Regions from separate parts of the Rhizobium sp. NFACC06-2 genome, predicted to be linked through region 2. Evidence: riboswitches for the same ligand, from Rfam matches in the RefSeq annotation. Region 2 holds a riboswitch; each other region holds the start of a gene.

Region 1 (5,096 bases), on a different contig from region 2:
GAACAGACCCGCAATGGACCTATCTGTTGATCGGCGTCCTCATCATCATGGCTGTCGCAATCGACCAGTGGATCAGAAAGGTAGCAGGCTGATGGCAAAAGAACCCATTCTCACAGCACGCAATCTCGTCAAGCGCTATGGTCGTGTGACCGCCCTCGATCATGCCGATTTCGACCTCTATCCGGGCGAAATCTTGGCGGTGATCGGTGATAACGGCGCCGGCAAATCCTCTCTCATCAAGGCAATTTCCGGTGCGGTGACACCCGATGAAGGGGAAATCCGGCTGGAAGGCCAGCTCGTCCAGTTCCGCTCGCCGATAGAGGCGCGCAAGGCTGGCATCGAGACGGTCTATCAGAACCTCGCGCTTTCGCCGGCGCTTTCCATAGCCGACAATATGTTTCTCGGCCGGGAAATCCGCAAACCCGGCATTCAGGGCAGCCTCTTCCGGGCCCTTGACCGCCCGGCCATGGAAAAATTCGCCCGGGAGAAACTGTCGGAACTCGGCCTGATGACGATCCAGAACATCAATCAGGCGGTGGAAACCCTCTCCGGCGGCCAGCGTCAGGGTGTGGCCGTGGCGCGTGCGGCGGCCTTCGGTTCCAAGGTCGTCATCCTCGACGAGCCGACGGCAGCACTCGGCGTCAAGGAAAGCCGTCGCGTGCTGGAGCTTATCCTCGATGTGCGTTCACGCGGCCTGCCGATCGTCCTGATCTCGCATAACATGCCGCATGTCTTCGAGGTTGCGGATCGCATCCATATTCACCGGCTAGGCAAGCGCCTGTGCGTCATCAATCCGAAGGACTACTCCATGTCCGACGCCGTCGCCTTCATGACCGGCGCCAAGGAAGCGCCGAAGGAAACGCTTGCCGCATGATGCTGAAGCTTGAAACGATCGCCGAAGACGTTCTTCGGCGGGCAGAAGGTAAATCCCGTTTTATCGTCGCTATTGCCGGTCCCCCTGGGGCCGGCAAATCCACGCTGGCGGATGCCCTTTGTGATGCTTTGCTGGCGCGGGGCGAAACGGCCGCCGTGCTGCCCATGGATGGCTTCCATATGGACAACGGCATTCTTGAAGAACGGGGGCTGCTGTCGCGAAAGGGCGCACCCGAAACCTTCGACGTGCGCGGTTTCCTCGATATCGTCTCCGCCGTCCGCAAGGGCGGGCATGAGGTGCTTGTTCCGGTTTTCGACCGTTCCCGTGAAATCGCGATAGCGTCCGCCCGGGCGATTGCGCCGGAAACACGCTTTATCCTTGCTGAAGGCAATTATCTGCTGCTGGACGAGGCGCCGTGGACAACTCTTTCCAGGAGCTTCGACCTCACCATTTTTGTAGGGCCGTCCGTCGACGTACTTGAGGAGAGGCTGCGGAAAAGATGGCAGGGCTATGGTCTCGACGAGGCTGCGATCCACGCCAAACTTTTCGAAAACGATCTTCCGAACGGAAAAAGGGTGATTGAGAACGCCCGTCCCGCCGATATCCGCATCGATACCTGGGAATAGATTAACGTTTTTCTCTCTTTGAGCGGCGGCGCGCATGTGCCGTTAAGCCTTTGTTGACCATGTGTTGAATCTTTTTGATCCACAGGGTGGGGCTTTTGTGTGTCTATTCATTGACGCGAAAATTTCCTCATATACTATATGTGGTGTTCGAGGTTCTTCCGATTCGCAAGGGTTGGGAGCTAAGACGGGAATTCGGTGCGTAACGCCATCATGGTGGAGCAAGGCCGAAACTGCCCCCGCAACTGTAAGCGGTGAGCATCGTTCCGATTTGGGTCACTGGAGCCGAAAGCTTCGGGAAGGCCGGAATAGATGTTGTGACCCGCAAGTCAGGAGACCTGCCTTGAGCGCAAACGTCCACGGGCGGGGTGTCCGGAGGAAGGTGTATGACGCAAATGATTTGCGTGCGCCCTTTTCTGCCCCCTCCAGAACAAGCTTCGGGGTGAAGTCATGCCAGTGCATTTGTTTGAGTTGCTGCGCTCGTCGGCGTAGAGAGCGATTTTACGCGGCTAAAGCCGCGCACGCCCACCTTAATGACAGATCCATCGCCGCCGATTGCGATTGCAATCGGCAATGTTGAGCCGTGTCCGAAACCGGCTTCTAGAGAGGAAATTATGACCGTCACCGTTTACAGCAAGCCCGCCTGCGTCCAGTGCACCGCGACCTATCGCGCTCTCGACCGCATCGGCGTCCCCTATGAGATTGTCGATATTTCCGAAGATGCGGATGCGCTCGATCACGTGCGTGGCCTCGGCTACATGCAGGTTCCCGTCGTTGTTGCCGGCGAACGCCATTGGGCGGGTTTCCGGCCGGATATGATCGGCTCGATCAGTTGAGGCGGCAAGGCGATGGGCCTGATCGTCTATTATTCCAGCCGCTCTGAAAACACCCATCGTTTCCTTCTGAAACTGGGACGGCGTCTGTTTCGCCTGCCGCTCGGCGCGGAGGACGACGTACCGCATGTGTCTGAGCCCTATGTGCTGGTCACCCCCACCTACGGGGGCGGCGGCACGAAAGGGGCCGTCCCGAAACCGGTCATCCGGTTCTTGAACGAGCCCTCCAACCGAAATCTCATTCGCGGCGTCATCGCGGCGGGAAACACGAATTTTGGCGCAGCTTTCGCATCCGCCGGAGATATCGTCTCGCGCAAATGCGCCGTGCCGTTTCTCTATCGCTTCGAGCTTCTCGGCACGGAGGAAGATGTCGCCAACGTCAAACATGGATTGGAACGATTTTGGACACGCTGACCTCGAGCGCCATGCGCAAGGACGCCAAACAGCCGCTAGCCGCAACCCAGAAACCGCTCGATGCGGCTATGGATTACCACGCGCTGAACGCGATGCTGAACCTCTATGACGAGAACGGAAAGATCCAGCTCGACAAGGATCGCCTGGCCGCCCGGCAATATTTCCTCCAGCACGTCAACCAGAACACCGTCTTTTTCCATAACCTTAGGGAGAAGCTCGATTATCTGGTAACGGAGGGATATTACGAGCAGGAAGTGCTGGACCAGTACTCCTTCAATTTCGTCCGTGACCTCTACGATGAGGCCTACGCCCGGAAATTCCGCTTTCCGACCTTTCTCGGCGCCTTCAAATATTACACGTCCTATACGCTGAAGACCTTCGACGGAAAACGTTATCTCGAGCGTTACGAGGACCGTGTCTGCATGGTGGCGCTGGCTCTCGCGCGTGGTGACGAACAGTTGGCCCGCGACCTGATGGACGAGATCATTTCAGGTCGCTTCCAGCCGGCAACGCCGACATTCCTAAACGCCGGCAAGAAGAGCCGCGGTGAGCTGGTTTCATGTTTTCTGCTGCGTGTGGAAGACAATATGGAAAGCATCGGCCGCTCCATCAATTCGGCGCTGCAGCTTTCCAAGCGCGGCGGCGGCGTGGCGCTGTCCTTGACCAATATTCGCGAATTTGGAGCGCCGATCAAACAGATCGAAAACCAGTCTTCCGGCGTTATTCCCGTCATGAAACTGCTGGAAGACAGTTTTTCCTACGCCAACCAGCTTGGTGCGCGTCAGGGTGCCGGCGCGGTCTATCTGCATGCTCACCATCCGGATATCATGCGCTTCCTCGATACCAAGCGCGAAAATGCCGACGAAAAAATCCGCATCAAGACCCTGTCGCTCGGCGTGGTGATCCCCGACATCACCTTCAAACTCGCCCGCAACAACGAGGATATGTATCTGTTTTCGCCCTATGATGTGGAGCGGGTCTATGGCGTGCCGTTGACCGAGATTTCGGTCACCGAAAAATATCATGAAATGGTTGCCGATAGCCGCATCCGCAAGAAGAAGATCAAGGCGCGCGAATTCTTCCAGGTGATCGCCGAAATCCAGTTCGAGAGCGGTTATCCCTACATCATGTTCGAGGACACGGTGAACCGCGCAAATCCGATCGCCGGCCGCATCAGCATGAGCAATCTCTGCTCGGAAATCCTGCAGGTTAGCGAGGCAAGCGAGTTCAATGCCGATCTTTCCTACAGCCATATGGGCAAGGATATTTCCTGCAATCTCGGCTCGCTCAACATTGCATCAGCAATGGATTCGGCGGATTTCGGCAAGACGATCGAGACCTCCATCCGGGCGCTGACGGCAGTGTCGGACATGAGCCACATCTCCTCCGTTCCTTCGGTGGAAAAGGGTAATGATGCCAGCCACGCCATCGGGCTAGGCCAGATGAACCTGCACGGTTATCTGGCGCGCGAGCGCATCTTCTACGGTTCTGAAGAAGGTGTCGATTTCACCAATATCTATTTCTACACCGTGACCTACCACGCCATCCGCGCCAGCAACCGGTTGGCGGTGGAAAGGCGCCAGAGCTTCAAGGGCTTTGAGAACTCCAAATATGCCTCGGGCGACTATTTCGACAAATATACCGACCGGGAATGGTTGCCTGCGACTGAAAAGGTCCGTGAGCTGTTCGAAAAAGCCGGTATCGCCATTCCAACGCAGGAAGACTGGAAGGCTTTGAAGCAGGACGTGATGGCATCGGGCCTCTATAACCAGAACCTTCAGGCCGTACCGCCGACGGGCTCGATCTCCTATATCAACCACTCCACTTCCTCCATTCATCCAATCGTCTCGAAGATCGAAATCCGCAAAGAGGGCAAGATCGGCCGCGTTTATTACCCGGCTTCTTATCTCTCGAATGATAATCTCGAATATTATCAGGATGCCTATGAGATCGGCCCGGAAAAGATCATCGATACCTATGCGGCCGCGACCCAGCATGTCGATCAGGGCCTGTCGCTGACGCTGTTCTTCCGCGATACGGCAACGACGCGTGATATCAATCGCGCGCAGATCTACGCGTGGAAGAAGGGCATCAAGACCATCTACTACATTCGTTTGCGCCAAATGGCGCTGGAAGGCACGCAGGTTCAGGGCTGCGTTTCCTGCACGCTCTGAATTGAGGGACAAGACAATGAACATCGCCGTAAAACCCGCGTCCCGCATCCGCGCGGTCAACTGGAACCGCATCGAGGACGACAAGGATCTCGAAGTCTGGAACCGCCTGACCTCGAATTTCTGGCTGCCGGAAAAGGTGCCGCTCTCCAACGATATCCCCTCCTGGGGAACGCTGAAA
Region 2 (5,096 bases):
ATACTGACATGAGTTACGCCGAAAATCTCTGGCTTTTCTTTCTGGTCCTGTTCGGCATCATCATCCTGCCGGGCATGGATATGCTGTTCGTGCTGGCAAGCGCGCTGACGGGCGGCAAGAGAACGGGTCTTTCCGCCGCAAGCGGCATGAGCGCCGGCGGCATCGTGCATTCGCTTTACGGCGCCCTGGGCGTCGGCATGCTTGCCGCCTGGATGCCGTCGCTGTTCCTGCCGCTTCTGGTTTTCGGCGCCGCCTATATGATCTGGATCGGCATCGGCCTGATGCGCAGCGCGATTGTCGTGAACGGCGATGAGGCGCAGGCGAGTGCTTCGGTCAGAAAGGCCTTCTGGCGGGCGGTGCTGACCTGCCTTTCCAATCCGAAGGCCTATCTGTTCATGATGGCGATCTATCCGCAATTTCTCAAACCGGCCTATGGTCCGATCTGGATGCAGGGGCTGGTGATGGGCGCGATGGTGGCGGTCACGCAGTTCACGGTCTATGGCGCGCTGGCGCTGACGGCGGATAAAAGCCGGGCATGGCTGGTTTCTTCGCCCGCCGCCACGATCTTCATCGGCCGCGCCGCCGGTTTCATGCTGATTGCCGCAGCGCTGCTGACACTGTGGGAGGCCTTGTCTTAGGCTTCTGTTTTCACGATGGAATTCACCGCAATGTGACTTCTTTTCGCCATCCGGAAAGGGCATCCTCGCGCCGTTCCATCAAGCGTCCGGTGTCCCGGCCGGAATCAAGGAGAGTTGCATGAAACTGAAAACCATCACCGCGGCCATGCTGTTCGGCTGTCTTTGCGCCGGAGCGGTCTACGCTGCCGGCGAAGTCGAAAAACGTGAAGGCATGATGAAGCAGATCGGTGGGGCGATGGGTTCGCTCGCCGCCATCTCCAAGGGCGAAAAGCCCTTTGACGCCGATACCGTCAAGACTGCCGTAACCACCATCGGCACCAACGCCAAGGCTTTCCCGGACCAGTTCCCCGCCGGCACCGAGACCGGCAGCGCCGCTGCCCCCGCCATCTGGGAAAATTTCGACGACTTCAAGGCCAAGGCCGCCAAGCTCGGTACGGATGCGGACATGGTTCTCGCCAATCTCCCCACCGATCAGGCGGGCGTCGCCACCGCCATGAAGACGCTGGGCGCCGATTGCGGCACCTGCCACCAGACCTATCGTCTGAAGAAATAATCGCAGCACTTTGGAAACGCCGCTTACCGGCGGCGTTTTCTCAGGCACGAAAGACATCTGACCGGGTCAGGTGAGAATGGGGAGAGGGGCATGTCCTCCATCTGGACGAAACTCGTGGGCGGGGCCGTCGTCGCGGCCATTGCGGGCTACGGCATATTCGCCTGGGTCACCGCGCCTCAGCGGCAGGCGCCCAGCCACTGGGTCAGCCTGGGCGAACCGGATCTGGCCAATGGCGAAACGCTGTTCTGGGCGGGCGGCTGCGCAAGCTGCCATGCCGCACCCGATGCGAAAGGCGAGGCGCTGTTGACGCTTTCGGGCGGGCAGGCGCTGAAAAGCCCCTTCGGCACCTTCCATGTCCCCAATATTTCCTCCGATCCGCAGCATGGCATCGGCAGCTGGACGCTGGCGGAATTCGGCGATGCGATGACGCGCGGTGTTGGCAGGAACGGCGAACATCTCTACCCGTCCTTTCCCTATGCCTCCTATGCCCGCATGACGCAGAAGGACATCAACGATCTCTTCGGTTATCTGAAAGCCCTGCCGGCCAGCCAGAACGATGCGCCGGATCACGAGTTGCCGTTCCCCTTCAATCTGCGCATGGCGCTGGGCGGCTGGAAATTCCTTTATTTCGACCCCTCGGCGCGGCCCCGCGTGGAGCTTGCCAATGCCAATGCCGAATTGCTGCGCGGCCAATATCTGGTGGAAGGGCCGGGCCATTGCGGCGAATGCCACACGCCGCGCAACGCGCTTGGCGGTTTCGTGAAAGACAAGTGGCTGGCCGGCGGTCCCAACCCGGAAGGCGAGGGCCGCATTCCCGACATTACCCCCGGCTCGCAAAGCATCGGCAGCTGGGCCGAGGCCGATATTGCGAGCTATCTGGAAAACGGCTTCACCCCGGAATTCGACAGCGTCGGCGGCTCCATGGTCAAGGTGCAGCAGAACATGGCGCATCTGACGCCTGAAGACCGCGATGCGATTGCCGCCTATCTGAAGGCCATACCGTCGCGGTAACCCTCAGCCGTCATGCCGGACTAGATCCGGCATCCAGCCACGGCGCGTCTGCGCCGTGAGAAGAGTCTCTTGCGATCAAGGACTTGATCGCGCTGGACCCCGGATCTAGTCCGGGGTGACGGAGATGGAGGCGACGGCGCGCAGTTCGAAAGCAGGCCCACCATTGACTCCCGACCCTGCCCATCGGATAACAATCCTGTGATGGTTCCTTCCGGGCGTTCCGGAAGGTGAAAAGGGAACACGATAGGGAGAGATCCTCATTCGTGGCTGCCCCCGCAACTGTGAGCGGAGAGCCTGAAACGAAATGCCACTGGCAAGCCATCTCGCCGGGAACCGAAGGTTTCCAGAGAGGGTGACGCCGGGAAGGTGTTTCAGGTTTTGACCCGTAAGCCAGGAGACCTGCCATCGCGGAAATATCCATGCCGGCGGGGTGTCCGGAAGAGCGGAATTTCAGGGTGGCGGGATCGACGCCTCCCTGTGTCAGTCTCGTATCCCCGTGGTGAAGTGTATCGTAGCGGCTCGACGGCCTTTGCCGTCCGGTCGCGTCCAAAGGCGCGGGGTCGCGCCGGAGAGGGGTCACCATGTCCATCAACCAGAATACGGCCAACGCCGCCGTTTCCGCAAAAACAACCAGCTTCGCGCAATCGCTGACGGCGATCGTGCTTGGCCTGTTCGTTGTCGGTTTTGTCGGCTTTTCCCATGTGGAAGCCGTTCATAACGCTGCGCATGACACGCGTCATGCCAATGCCTTCCCCTGCCATTGAGGGGAACGGCATGTCGTCTTTTCGCAATATCGTCTTTACCGCCGTTCTCGTCGGCATTCTTGGCGGTTTCGCCGTCTCGGCAATGCAGGCTTTTAGCACGACGCCGCTCATCCTTCAGGCGGAAACCTATGAAAGCGCCGGCGAAGCGCCCCACAGCCATGATGCGGCGGCCCCCGGCGCTGCCGTTCCCGCCCATGAGCACAATGACGAGGCCTGGGCTCCGGCCGATGGCTTCGAGCGCACCGCCTATACCGTCGCCGCCAATGTGCTGACTGCCATCGGTTATGCGCTGGTGCTGACCGGCCTGATTTCGCTGCGTGGCACGAATGGCGGCTGGCGCGAAGGCCTTCTCTGGGGCGTTGCCGGTTTTGCCGCCGTCATGCTGGCGCCGATGATCGGCCTGCCGCCGGAACTGCCGGGCAGCCCGGCTGCCGCACTTGAGGCGCGGCAGATCTGGTGGCTTGCGACGGTTGCCGCAACCGCGGGCGGCATTGCGCTGATCGCATTCCGCCGCGAACCCTGGGCCATCGTATTGGCGCTGGTGCTGATCGTCGCACCGCATGTGGTCGGCGCACCCTTGCCGCCGGAAGGTGAACATGCGCTGGCGCCGCTGCCGCTGGAGCGTCAGTTCATCGTCGCCGCCACCATCACGAGCTTCGTTTTCTGGGCTTTGCTCGGAACATTGAGCGCGTTTTTCCTGAAGCGCTTCCAGTCGGCGTAAATCCATGCAGGACGCGGCGGAATGGAGTGAGGAACTCGATGCGCTGCGTTTTGCCGTTCCCGGTCACGGCGCTTTCTGCGCCGTGCACCGCCTTGCCTTCAAGGCTGTCCTTGGGGCGGCCCCGGATCGCGAGGCCGCTCTCGCCTGTTTTCATGAACACGAGGCCGCTTTTATCGCTGCGGCGCTCAGCAAGATAAAAGGGTCGAATTTACCCGCCGGCCGCAGCCTGCATCTGAACAGCCGCGATATTCGCCGTGCGATTGCCGGGGAGGGCGAGGAGCCAGCGGCGCGCGTGTGCCGGGTGCTGGATCGGCGATAATCATCGCTGTTTTCACCGCCGTCACCCCGGCCTTGAGTCGGGATCCAGCCAGCCCAAGTCCTTGGGCTGAAAGGACTCTTTTCACCGCGCAGACGCGCGTCGGCTGCATTCCGGCTCAAGGCCGGAATGACGGGGAGTAGAGGGAGCGCAAACAACCGAGGCGGCTATGCCTCAGCGATGCTCCGCCGCAAAAACCTGAAGTTCCGCCTCGGCTTCCGGACCAAAGAGGCCGAGGTGTTTCAGGATTTCCACAGCGAAACTGACCGGCGCGCTGCCGGCGGCGGTGACGATGCCGCGATCGCTAACCGCTTTCGGCTGGTCGCGGTAAAGCGCCTCGCCGCTATAGACGGCATAAGCCTTGTGGGACGCCAGCGAATTGCCGGTATGGGCGACATCGTTCAGGACGCCCGTGCCGCCGAGCGCGCTTGCCGCCGCGCAGATGCCGGCCACCAGCCGGTCCCTGTCGCGAAACCGGTGCACCAGCCCGCCAAGATCGACAGCCGTTCCCTTTTCCCAGCTCAAGCCGCCGGGAATGACAAGCGCATCGATGCCAACAGGATCAAGCGCGTCATAGGATGTGTCAGGCGTCACATTCAGCCCGCCCATGGATGTCACCGGCCTGCCATCGGGGGTAGCGTAGACGATCTCGACGCCCAGATAACTGCGGGCTGCGGCAGCAAGCAGCGCCGGTTCCCAGTCCGCAAAATCCTGCGCCAGCGCAATGGCGATCCGTGTCATGGCCGTCTCCGTGGTTTTAATCAGGCGATGGACTGCATGTAGCGCATGCCGGTGACCGGCCGGGGCGCGAAATCCATGTTTTCGTAGAAACGATGCGCCGCGACATTGCCGGTCGTGGCGCTGACGGAAAGATAGTCGCAACCGAGACGCTTGGCGATATCGCGGGCGCGGGAAACCAGATGCTGGCCGGTGCCATGGCCGCGATGCCCATCGCGCACGAAGAGATGATGCAGCTCAAGCCCGCGCCGGCCTTCCTGCGCCCTGTAGAGGGGCAGAAGCAGGGCGTAACCGATCAGCGCGCCATCGGCTTCGGCCACGAGGCCATGTACCCACGGCAGCGGGCCGAACAGGT
Region 3 (5,096 bases), on a different contig from region 2:
TTGCGCTGGAACTGGCCGGCGGCAAGAAGATGACCGAGATCAAGGGTGTCTCCACCTTTGAAGGCGGTCCGAAAAAAGTGAAGATGCAGTCGGTCTTCCTCAAGCCTATCGCCATCACGAAGGACAATCTGAACGTCGTCATCGACGCCGGCTGGATCAAGAAGGAAACGGCCTGCCAGGGCGTGAAGGCTAAAACGGTCAAAGCCTGCGATTGATCGAATAGGTCCCGGTTCGGGCGCTGCGCCATGGTTCATGGCGCGGCGCCTTTAGAGTATTTCCAGGAAAAGTCGAGCCCGGTTTTCCCTCCGGAAATGCGCCAGACAAAGATTTGGAGCGTTTTCGCGATTCAGCGAAAAGCGAAAACGCTCTAAGATGTGAGGAGCACCGGCAGTTCATGGCCGATATGACCCAGTCCAATACTACAGCGTCGCAAAAGACGGAAAAAACAGGCTCGATAACGCGCTTCATCAACGCCACGGAGCTGGATACCAGACTGCTCGGCATGGTCGGCGCGCTTCTTCTGATCTGGATCGGATTTCATATCCTGTCCGGCGGGCTGTTCCTGACGCCGCGAAACCTCTGGAACCTTTCCGTGCAGACCGCCTCCGTGGCTGTCATGGCAACCGGCATGGTGCTCGTCATCGTCACCCGCAACATCGACCTTTCGGTCGGGTCGATCCTCGGTTTTTCCGGCATGATCATGGGCGTCATGCAGGCGGAAATCCTGCCGCAGATCCTCGGCTTCGAACATTGGGCGACATGGATCGTCACGCTTATGGTCGGCATTCTCGTCGGGGGCGCCATCGGCATGCTGCAGGGCTCCATCATCGCCTTCCTCAACGTGCCGTCCTTCATCGTCACGCTCGGCGGCCTGCTTGTCTGGCGCGGCGGCACCTGGTTCATCACCAGCGGCCGCACCGTGGCGCCGATGGATTCCACCTTCCGCCTGATGGGCGGAGGCACCAGCGGCTCGATCGGCGCGACATGGAGCTGGATCGCCGCTGTCATCGCCTGCGTCGCCATCATTGCGGCCATCCTGAACTCCCGCCATCAGCGCCGCCGTTTCGGCTTTCCGTTGCGGCCCGTCTGGGCGGAATATTTTCTGGCCGCGCTGGGTTGCCTTGTCGTCATCGGTTTCGTGGCGGTGGTCAACAGCTATCCATGGCCGGTCAACATCGCCCGCAACTATGCCGACGCCAATGGCATCGCCTGGCCTGAAGGCGGTCTGTTCATTTCGCACGGCATCGCCATTCCGGTGCTGATGGCGCTTGCCGTGGGTGCGGTCATGACCTTCATCGCCACACGGCTGCGTTTCGGACGTTACGTCTTCGCCATCGGCGGCAATCCGGAAGCGGCCGAACTCGCCGGCATCAAGACCCGCTGGGTGACGGTGAAGATCTTCACGCTGATGGGCGTTCTGTGCGCCATCGCCGCCGCCATCTCCACCGCCCGCCTCAACGCGGCAACCAATGCCCAGGGCGAGCTGGACGAGCTTTATACCATCGCGGCGGCCGTCATCGGCGGCACCTCGCTTGCCGGCGGTGTCGGAACCATAGCGGGCGCGATGCTCGGCGCGCTCGTCATGCAGTCGCTGCAATCCGGCATGGTGCTGGTGGGCATCGATACGCCCTTCCAGCGCATCGTCGTCGGTGTGGTCCTGGTCGTCGCCGTCTGGCTCGACACCATCTACCGCGCCCGCGCCAAGTAAGAACCGAGGAGAACTCCTATGACGGACCAAGTCACGCCCCTCGTGGAAATGCGCAATATTTCCATTTCCTTCGGCGGCATCCATGCAGTGGAAAACGCCTCTGTCGATCTTTTCCCCGGTGAGGTGGTTGCCCTTCTCGGCCACAATGGTGCGGGCAAATCGACGCTGATCAAAATCCTCTCCGGCGCCTATCGGCGCGATGGCGGCGATATTCTCATCAATGGCGAGGACGCCGATATCCGCAATCCACGCGATGCCAAGAAATATGGCATCGAGACCATCTACCAGACACTGGCCGTGGCCGATAATGTCGATGCGGCGGCCAACCTTTATCTCGGCCGCGAGCTGAAGACGAAATGGGGCACGCTTGACGATGTCGCCATGGAAGCTTCCGCTCGCGAAGTCATGGGGCGTCTCAACCCCAACTTCCGGCGGTTCAAGGAGCCGGTGAAGGCATTGTCCGGCGGCCAGCGGCAGTCCGTCGCCATTGCCCGCGCCATTCTGTTCGATGCCCGCATCCTCATCATGGACGAGCCGACCGCCGCACTCGGCCCGCAGGAAACGGCGCAGGTGGGCGATCTCGTCAAGGAGTTGAAACGGCAGGGCATCGGCATCTTCCTCATCAGCCACGATATTCACGATGTCTTCGATCTGGCCGACCGGGTCTTCGTGATGAAGAACGGCAAGGTGGTGGGCCATGCCCGCACGCAGGATGTCACCAAGGACGAGGTGCTTGGCATGATCATTCTGGGCAAGGTGCCGGCCGGTGCGGTGCCGGGGCCGGGTGCGGTGGCGCTCTGAGCTCAGTGAAATAAAGATATAAAGATTTCTTTATGTCTATTGACATCGTGACGCCCGTGGTGAGAAATGCGGGTGTCATGGTTCTCCGGGCTCGTTCGATCCCGGAGCTAAGAGGGAATCCGGTGCGCCGACGATCGGCAAGACCGGAGCTGCCCCCGCAACTGTAAGCGGCGAGCCTTTGTCCAACACGTCACTGGGGTAAACCCCGGGAAGACGGACAAAGGCGACGACCCGTAAGCCAGGAGACCTGCCAGGACAAAATAACGTCCACGGGCGGGGTGTCCCAGTGGTTGCTGCAATGGTCCGGCAAAGGCCGGGCCTGCACGCGTCCGCTTTACCCATGCCCCCACAACCAAATGGGGTATGACAATGCCAGACAAGACCATTCCAGTCGCATCGCTCGGTTTTCCGAGGATCGGACGCCATCGTGAACTGAAGTTCGCGCTTGAAGGCTTCTGGTCCGGCAAGATTTCCGAGACGGAACTGCTCGAAACCGCAGCTAGGCTGCGCGCCGAAAACTGGGCGCTTCAGCTTGAGAAGGGGATTACCCATATCCCGTCCAACGATTTCTCCCTTTACGATCATGTCCTAGATACAGCCGTGATGGTGGGCGCCATTCCATCCCTCTATGGACGGGCGGGTGGAGATGTTTCCCTCTCCACCTATTTCGCCATGGCGCGCGGCAGCCAGAGCGAAGGGCATGCAGGCTGCGGCCATGGGCATGAAGGACACTCGCATCATGGTCAGGGCGTTCCGGCGCTGGAAATGACCAAATGGTTCGACACCAACTATCACTATATGGTGCCGGAGGTTTCAGAGGATCAGCACTTCGTGCTCACCTCGCAAAAGCCGGTCGACCACTTCCTTGAGGCGAAGGCGCTCGGCATCCATACGCGTCCGGTCATTCTCGGCCCGGTCACGTTCCTGAAGCTTGCCAAGTCGCGCGAGGCAGCCTTCAAGCCGCTCGATCTGCTGGCGAGGCTGCTGCCCGTCTATGAAGAGCTGCTGCGTCGCCTGCGCGCGGCCGGTGCGGACTGGGTGCAGATCGACGAGCCGGTCGCCGTGCTCGATCTTTCCGAGGGGGAGCGTCACGCGCTGGCTGTGGCCTATCGGGCTTTGTCGAAGGCCGCGCCGGATCTGAAAATCCTGCTCGCCACCTATTTCGGTGGGCTTGAGGACAATCTCGAAGCCGTCGCGTCGCTTCCGGTCGCGGGCCTTCATATCGATCTGGTGCGGGCGCCCGATGCGCTGGAGACGGCGTTAAATGCGTTGCCGGAAAATCACGTCCTGTCGCTGGGTATCATCGACGGCCGCAACATCTGGCGCGCTGATCTCGCTGCAATCATTACCCGATTGGAATCCGCCATCGCGGTACGCGGTGCGGCGGCGTTTCAGATCGCGCCGTCCTGCTCGCTGCTGCATGTTCCGGTCGATCTCGAACTGGAAACCGGCCTCGATGCCGATCTCAAAAGCTGGCTTTCCTTCGCCACCCAGAAGCTCGGCGAACTTGCCACGCTTGGCAAGGCTCTCGGTAAGGGCAAGGCTGCTATCGCGGCGGAACTGGAGGCTGCCTCGAAGGCCGTTGCCGCGCGTGCATCCTCGCCGAAGGTAACGGACGCCGCCGTGCAGAAGCGTATTGCGACGATTGGCGAGGCCGACAGGAAGCGGGCGAGCCCGTTTGCCGAGCGGCAGAAAGTGCAGTCGCAGGCCATTGCGTTGCCGCTTTTCCCGACGACGACCATTGGCTCCTTCCCGCAGACGCCGGAGGTGCGCAAGGCCAGATCGGCACATTCCAAGGGCGCTCTGACGGATGCGCAATATGAAAAATTCCTGCAGAAGGAAACCGAAGCGACCATTCGCTGGCAGGAGGAAATCGGTCTCGACGTTCTCGTGCACGGCGAGTTCGAGCGCAATGACATGGTGCAATATTTTGGCGAGCAGCTTTCCGGCTTCGCCTTCACTCAACATGCATGGGTGCAGAGTTACGGTTCGCGTTATGTGCGCCCGCCCATCATTTTCGGCGACGTGTCGCGTCCGAAAGCGATGACGGTTCGCTGGTGGGAATATTCGCAGTCGCTCACCGACAAACCCGTCAAGGGCATGCTGACCGGGCCGGTGACGATCCTCAACTGGTCTTTCGTGCGCGACGATATCGCCAGAAGCCTGACATGCCGCCAGATCGCGCTCGCCATCCGCGATGAGGTCAATGATCTCGAAGCAGCCGGCGCGCAGATGATCCAGATCGATGAGGCGGCTCTTCGTGAAGGACTGCCGCTTCGGCACCGGGACTGGCAGGATTATCTCGGCTGGGCGGTGGAATGCTTCCGCATTTGCTCCAGCGGCGTGCGCGACCGCACTCAGGTTCACACCCATATGTGCTATTCCGAATTCAACCAGATTATCGATGCCATTGCTGCCATGGACGCCGACGTGATCTCCATCGAGACCTCGCGTTCGAAGATGGAATTGCTGGATGCGTTTCGGAGCTACAAATACCCGAACCAGATCGGTCCCGGCGTTTATGACATCCACTCGCCGCGCGTGCCGGCGGTTGGAGAAATGGTCGATCTTCTGGCGCTGGCGCGAG
Region 4 (5,096 bases), on a different contig from region 2:
ATGCCCAACAGCGTGCTGACAGGCGAAGCGAACCTTCTGGTCTTCCCGAACCTCGATGCCGCAAACATCACGCTCGGCGTCACCCGCACGCTGACGGAAGGCCTGCATGTCGGCCCCATCCTGCTCGGCACGGCCCTGCCCGCCCATATCCTGTCGCCCAGCGTCACCTCGCGCGGTGTCGTCAACATGGCGGCCTTTGCCGTGGTGCAGGCCTCGCACCCTTCGGTGTGATGAAGGCGTATTAACGCAGTTTTGAACATGCTGTTGCCGCATTGCGGCAACAGCTTATGTTATCTTCCTGAAACACGGATTTCCTGAAGCGTAACACCCCTGCCACCGGCCGGGGACATCGAACGGATCGCACAATTGACCCGGCGCAGCCGCATCATCGGCCTCCTGCTTCCCCTTGTTTTCATCACCCCGGCCGCCGCTTTCGCGGATCAGGTCTGCGATATGCTTTATCAACAGCTGCGCGAGCCGCCGCGTGTCATCGGCAACACGGCCGAGGTGCGGCGTTACGCCAATGCGCTCGCCCGCCAGAACATCGTCATCCGCAAGATCAGGAACGACATGCGCAGCTATGGCTGCTCATCAGGCAGCGTCATCGTTTATGGCAATCCCAATGCCGGCCTCTGCGCCGAGATCGGCGATGCGCTGGTGGATGCCGAGGCTGAACGTGACGCGATCATCCGCGATCGCGACGACGCCATGGCGGCAGCACGCAGTGACGACGTCGACGTGAGGCGCGAGCGCATTCTCGCCGCCCTCGATGCCAATGGCTGCACGACGATGCCGGAAACGGACACGCAACCGCCGCAGGCTCCCGACGTGACCCGTTATCCCGATGCCTTCAGGCAGGGCGGCGTTGAGCCGGGACAGGTAGGACTTTCGCCCTACCCCAACGCCTCCGCCGAGGGCGGGCTTCGTACCCTCTGCGTGAGAACCTGCGACGGATCGTTCTTCCCGATCGCCTCCAATGCCTCGCCGCTTGATTTCCGCGCCCAGGCCGAACAGTGCCAGAAAATGTGCCCGGGAACCGAGACGGAACTTTATTTCCATTCCATGACGGATCAGGAAACAGCAGACATGGTTTCCGCCGAGACCGGCAAACCCTACAAGGACCTGCCGACCGCCTTCGCCTATCGCAATGCCTCAACGAAAGCGCCCGGCTGCGCCTGCAACATGGCCGCCTATCACGAGCAGATGCAAAAGCAGGAACAGGCGTCCCGGCCGGAAGCCGAAAAGCCCTATTCCAGCATCACCACCATTCCATCACCCCAAGGTGACAAGGCTCCGAAGCCCGCCGAGCAGCAGGCCGCAAAGCCGCCGGAACAACCCGTTCCTGAGCGCGACTATGACCCGAACGATGCAAAAGTGCGTGTCATCGGCCCCAAATTCCTGCCGGACCAGACCGGCAAGATCGACCTGAAAAACCCGGCGCTGAAAGGCATCCAGCCGCAGCAGTGACTACGTCGTGAGCGAGCGCGCGAGGCGTATTTCTTCTCCCCGCCGGGGAGAAGTACGCGGCAGCGGGATGAGGGGGCAAGCTCTCCGCAAATCTCTACCGTTACCCCCTCATCCGACCCTTCGGGCCACCTTCTCCCCGGCGGGGAGAAGAATGCACGGCAATGTCCCGACCTATTCGTAGGCATCCGTGTCTACACCCCACCCCAGCGGTTCCGAAACACAAGCTCCTCCAGCGGTACACGCTGCCGCCAGCCCTTCACCGCCAGTTCCGGTTCGGTGTAAAGCGTATCGACGCGACCGAGGCACAGCCAGGCGACGATCTCGATATGATCAGGAATATCCAGAATGGCCCGGACATCGCTGTCATGGAAAATGCTGACCCAGCCGACGCCGACGCCTTCGGCCCGGGCCGCGAGCCAGAGGTTCTGAATGGCGCAGACGGTGGAATAGACATCCGTACGTGGATTATGGGTGCGGCCCAGCACCACCTTGCCCCCCCGTGTCGGATCGCAGGTGACGCAGATGCTGAGCGGCGCCTTGCGGATGCCTTCGAGCTTCAGGCTGCGATAAAGCGCCTGCTTTTCACCCGCAAACATCGCCGCCGCCTCTTCATTGGCGCGGCTGAAGGCCACCCATGCCGCCTGGCGCACGGCGCCGTCGGTGACGAGGGTGAAGTTCCACGGCTGCATGAAACCGACGGAGGGAGCGGCATGCGCCGCTTTCAGGAGGCGCTCGACGAGATCATCCGGCAGCGGGTCTGGCAGGAACTGGTCGCGCACATCACGCCGCGTCTCGATGGCGCGGTAGATCGCCTCGCGCTCGTCCGCGGAAAACGGGCGGGCGGGTGAAAGCGCGTGATCGAAGGGGTTGGTGTCGTGTGGCGTGGTGACGGGCGGTTCGGTCGGCATCGTTTATCCCTAACAATGCGGGCGGGCCGGTGCCGAAACCATGGAAGGTTTGCAGCGACGACTCGCTTTCCAGCAACCTGCCGCCGTCCGCGCGGTTCGGTCTATTTTGCCAGGCCGGTCTTCTGACTAGGCTTCATCCGCCCCTTTCGCCTTCCCGAATAACTTCAGTGGCATGTGAAAAAGGGCATCCGCCTCACAGCGTTGGGCACGTTCCGGTCTCTCACCGGATTCCCGATTCTCCCGCCGCAAAGGCGGGCACCTGACGGGTGAAGCTATGGGCAAAATAGCGTGCGAACGCAAGTGTCGTGCAGGCGGTGCGGCAATGTGGCCTGCCGCACCTTGCCTTCATCATTCCACCGGGAAATATCTGACATAAGCGAACTCATCCCCATCAGGTGACCAGTTGGGAGAGTTCATCGTGCCCTGCCCGCCAAACAGCTCGAAAAGCGTTTCGACATTGCCGCCATCCATATCCATCAACCGCACCCGCACGTCGAGATCGCGCGGATGGTCGAAAACGTCGCCATCATAGGAAATGAACACCACCTTGTCTCCTTTTGGTGACGGGTGCGGAAACCAGTCGCCATAGGGGCTGTCGGTGATACGCTCCACGGCTGAGCCATCCACCCGCACCCGCCAGATCTGCATTTGCCCCGTGCGGCTGGAATTGAAATAGATCCACATACCGTCAGGCGAATAGTCAGGACCGTCATTGCGGCCATCACCATGGGTAAGGCGTGTTTCAACGCCGCTGTCTATGTCCATGGAATAGATATCGAAAACCTGATCGCGAATACCGCAATAGGCAAAGCTTTTCCCGTTGGGGGACCAGCCATGCCAATAGGAGGGCAGGTTCTTCGTCATCAGCTGCGGCGCGCCGCCCGCCGAGGACAGAAGATAGATGGCGCTTTTGCCGAATTCCACCTTGTCTGAAATGGCGTAAAGCGAACCGTCGGGCGAAATGCCGTGATCGTTGTTGCACTGGATTGCGAAACCCGTATCGACCTTTTGTGGCGACGCGTCACCGGAAAGGGACAGGCTATAAAGCAGCCCATCGCTGTTCAACAGCAGATATTGTCCATCCGGCGACCAGTTCGGCGCTTCGAAAAGAGCGGGCGTCTGCCACACCACCCGCATCTGCCGGGTGCGGATGTTGAAGATTTCGATGGAGCTACGCATTCTGCCTCCCGGGCGTGTCCGTGTGTCGTTCAAAGCGCCCGGCAATGCAGACATTCCGTTTGCATCCACCATCGCCTCGATTATGATCCTAGGGCGGCAGGCACCGTCCTGCAAATTCAAACCGGAAAAAACGCCAGCGCTCCGGCACCGTCCGTGACCCTTGCCGTTTCTCCTAAAACCGAGGTTCCGCGATGAATACCATCGCCGATCACGGCATCCGCTTCGGCCGGATCGCCGCAATGCTTCCTGTCAAAAACATCGAAAAGGCCCATGATTTTTACGTTGGCGTGCTGGGCTTCGAAAAGACCTTCGAAAACGGCAACCCTGTCGGCTTCATGATTCTCAAACAGGGCAATGCCGAACTGCACCTGACATTGCAGCCCACCCACAAGGCAGCGCCTTTCAATGTGGCGCATATGATGGTGAGCGATGTCGATGCGCTGCATGCGCTCTGCGAGAGCCAGGGCTTGCGCATCATCAAGGGCCTGCAGGACAAGGATTACGGCCTGCGCGCCTTTGTGTTTGAGGACCCGGATGGCAACCGCATCGATGTGGGGCAGGTTATTTGAGATCAGCGAACGGCGCGGAGTTTTCTCCGCGCCGCTTGCTTAAACGCGAAGGCTTGTTGTGGAACGAGCGTATGCCCCGTGTTTCTTCTCCCCGCCGGGGAGAAGTCCGCGGCAGCGGGATGAGGGGGCAAGGGCAGTGAGTTACGGCAACGTTGCCCCCTCATCCGACCCTTCGGGCCACCTTCTCCCCGGCGGGGAGAAGAAACGAGCGGCAACGCCGGGCAAAACATCCGCTACCAGCGTCTTCCTTCAATCACCGATCCCGGAACCGGTTGGTGATCGGATAACGCCGATCCCTTCCAAAGTTCTTCTTGGTGATCTTCACGCCCGGAGCTGATTGGCGACGTTTGTATTCGGCGAGGTAAAGCAGATGCTCCACCCGGTGCACGGTCGCCACATCATGACCGCGCGCCAGAATTTCCTCGACCGACATTTCCTTCTCGACGAGGCATTCCAGAATATCGTCCAGCACCGGATAGGGCGGCAGCGAATCCTGGTCGGTCTGGTTGGGGCGCAATTCGGCAGACGGGGCCTTGGAAATGATATTGGCCGGGATCACCTCGCCGGAAGGGCCGAGTGCACCCGGCGGCACATGGGCGTTGCGCCAGCTGGAAATGGCATAGACCTGCATCTTGTAGAGGTCCTTGATGGGATTGAAACCTCCATTCATGTCACCATAAAGCGTGGCGTAACCCACCGACATTTCTGACTTGTTGCCCGTCGTCACCACCATTGAGCCGAACTTGTTAGAAACGGCCATCAAAATGGTGCCGCGCGTGCGGCTCTGCAGGTTTTCCTCGGTGATGCCCTCTTCCGTGCCCTCGAAGAGATCGGAAAGCGCCGAGAGGAATCCTTCCACCGGCTCGACGATCGGCACGATGTCGTAACGGCAGCCCAGCGCTTTCGCGCAATCGGCCGCATCCTTCAGCGATTCTTCCGAAGTATAACGATAAGGCAGCATGATGCAGCGCAC

What was found. Region 2 has a riboswitch for cobalamin ahead of F3H58_RS11255 (CbtB domain-containing protein). Riboswitches for the same ligand answer to the same signal wherever they lie in the genome.
Region 1: it holds a riboswitch for cobalamin, as region 2 does, so the genes downstream of both, nrdH (glutaredoxin-like protein NrdH) here and F3H58_RS11255 (CbtB domain-containing protein) in region 2, are expected to answer to the same signal.
Region 3: it holds a riboswitch for cobalamin, as region 2 does, so the genes downstream of both, metE (5-methyltetrahydropteroyltriglutamate--homocysteine S-methyltransferase) here and F3H58_RS11255 (CbtB domain-containing protein) in region 2, are expected to answer to the same signal.
Region 4: it holds a riboswitch for cobalamin, as region 2 does, so the genes downstream of both, bluB (5,6-dimethylbenzimidazole synthase) here and F3H58_RS11255 (CbtB domain-containing protein) in region 2, are expected to answer to the same signal.

Annotation. Positions count from the first base shown of each region.
Region 1 covers NZ_FMVA01000008.1:6,154-11,249, forward strand. The annotation lists gene F3H58_RS14700 (ABC transporter permease) at 1-92, shown strand, start outside; gene F3H58_RS14705 (ATP-binding cassette domain-containing protein) at 92-874, shown strand; gene F3H58_RS14710 (nucleoside triphosphate hydrolase) at 871-1,500, shown strand; cobalamin riboswitch at 1,634-1,857, shown strand; gene nrdH (glutaredoxin-like protein NrdH) at 2,112-2,333, shown strand; gene nrdI (class Ib ribonucleoside-diphosphate reductase assembly flavoprotein NrdI) at 2,346-2,744, shown strand; gene nrdE (class 1b ribonucleoside-diphosphate reductase subunit alpha) at 2,756-4,918, shown strand; gene nrdF (class 1b ribonucleoside-diphosphate reductase subunit beta) at 4,935-5,096, shown strand, end outside.
Region 2 covers NZ_FMVA01000005.1:126,336-131,431, reverse strand. The annotation lists gene F3H58_RS11270 (LysE family translocator) at 9-638, shown strand; gene F3H58_RS11265 (c-type cytochrome) at 757-1,191, shown strand; gene F3H58_RS11260 (c-type cytochrome) at 1,282-2,202, shown strand; cobalamin riboswitch at 2,388-2,623, shown strand; gene F3H58_RS11255 (CbtB domain-containing protein) at 2,784-2,966, shown strand; gene F3H58_RS11250 (CbtA family protein) at 2,977-3,687, shown strand; gene F3H58_RS11245 (hypothetical protein) at 3,692-4,006, shown strand; gene F3H58_RS11240 (type 1 glutamine amidotransferase family protein) at 4,178-4,744, opposite strand; gene F3H58_RS11235 (GNAT family N-acetyltransferase) at 4,765-5,096, opposite strand, start outside.
Region 3 covers NZ_FMVA01000009.1:62,282-67,377, reverse strand. The annotation lists gene xylF (D-xylose ABC transporter substrate-binding protein) at 1-215, shown strand, start outside; gene F3H58_RS16325 (sugar ABC transporter permease) at 395-1,708, shown strand; gene F3H58_RS16320 (ATP-binding cassette domain-containing protein) at 1,727-2,509, shown strand; cobalamin riboswitch at 2,571-2,778, shown strand; gene metE (5-methyltetrahydropteroyltriglutamate--homocysteine S-methyltransferase) at 2,879-5,096, shown strand, end outside.
Region 4 covers NZ_FMVA01000007.1:175,473-180,568, forward strand. The annotation lists gene F3H58_RS14210 (NADP-dependent malic enzyme) at 1-231, shown strand, start outside; gene F3H58_RS14215 (DUF2865 domain-containing protein) at 367-1,467, shown strand; gene bluB (5,6-dimethylbenzimidazole synthase) at 1,659-2,375, opposite strand; cobalamin riboswitch at 2,471-2,653, opposite strand; gene F3H58_RS14225 (TolB family protein) at 2,724-3,554, opposite strand; gene F3H58_RS14230 (glyoxalase superfamily protein) at 3,746-4,123, shown strand; gene F3H58_RS14235 (NAD+ synthase) at 4,377-5,096, opposite strand, start outside.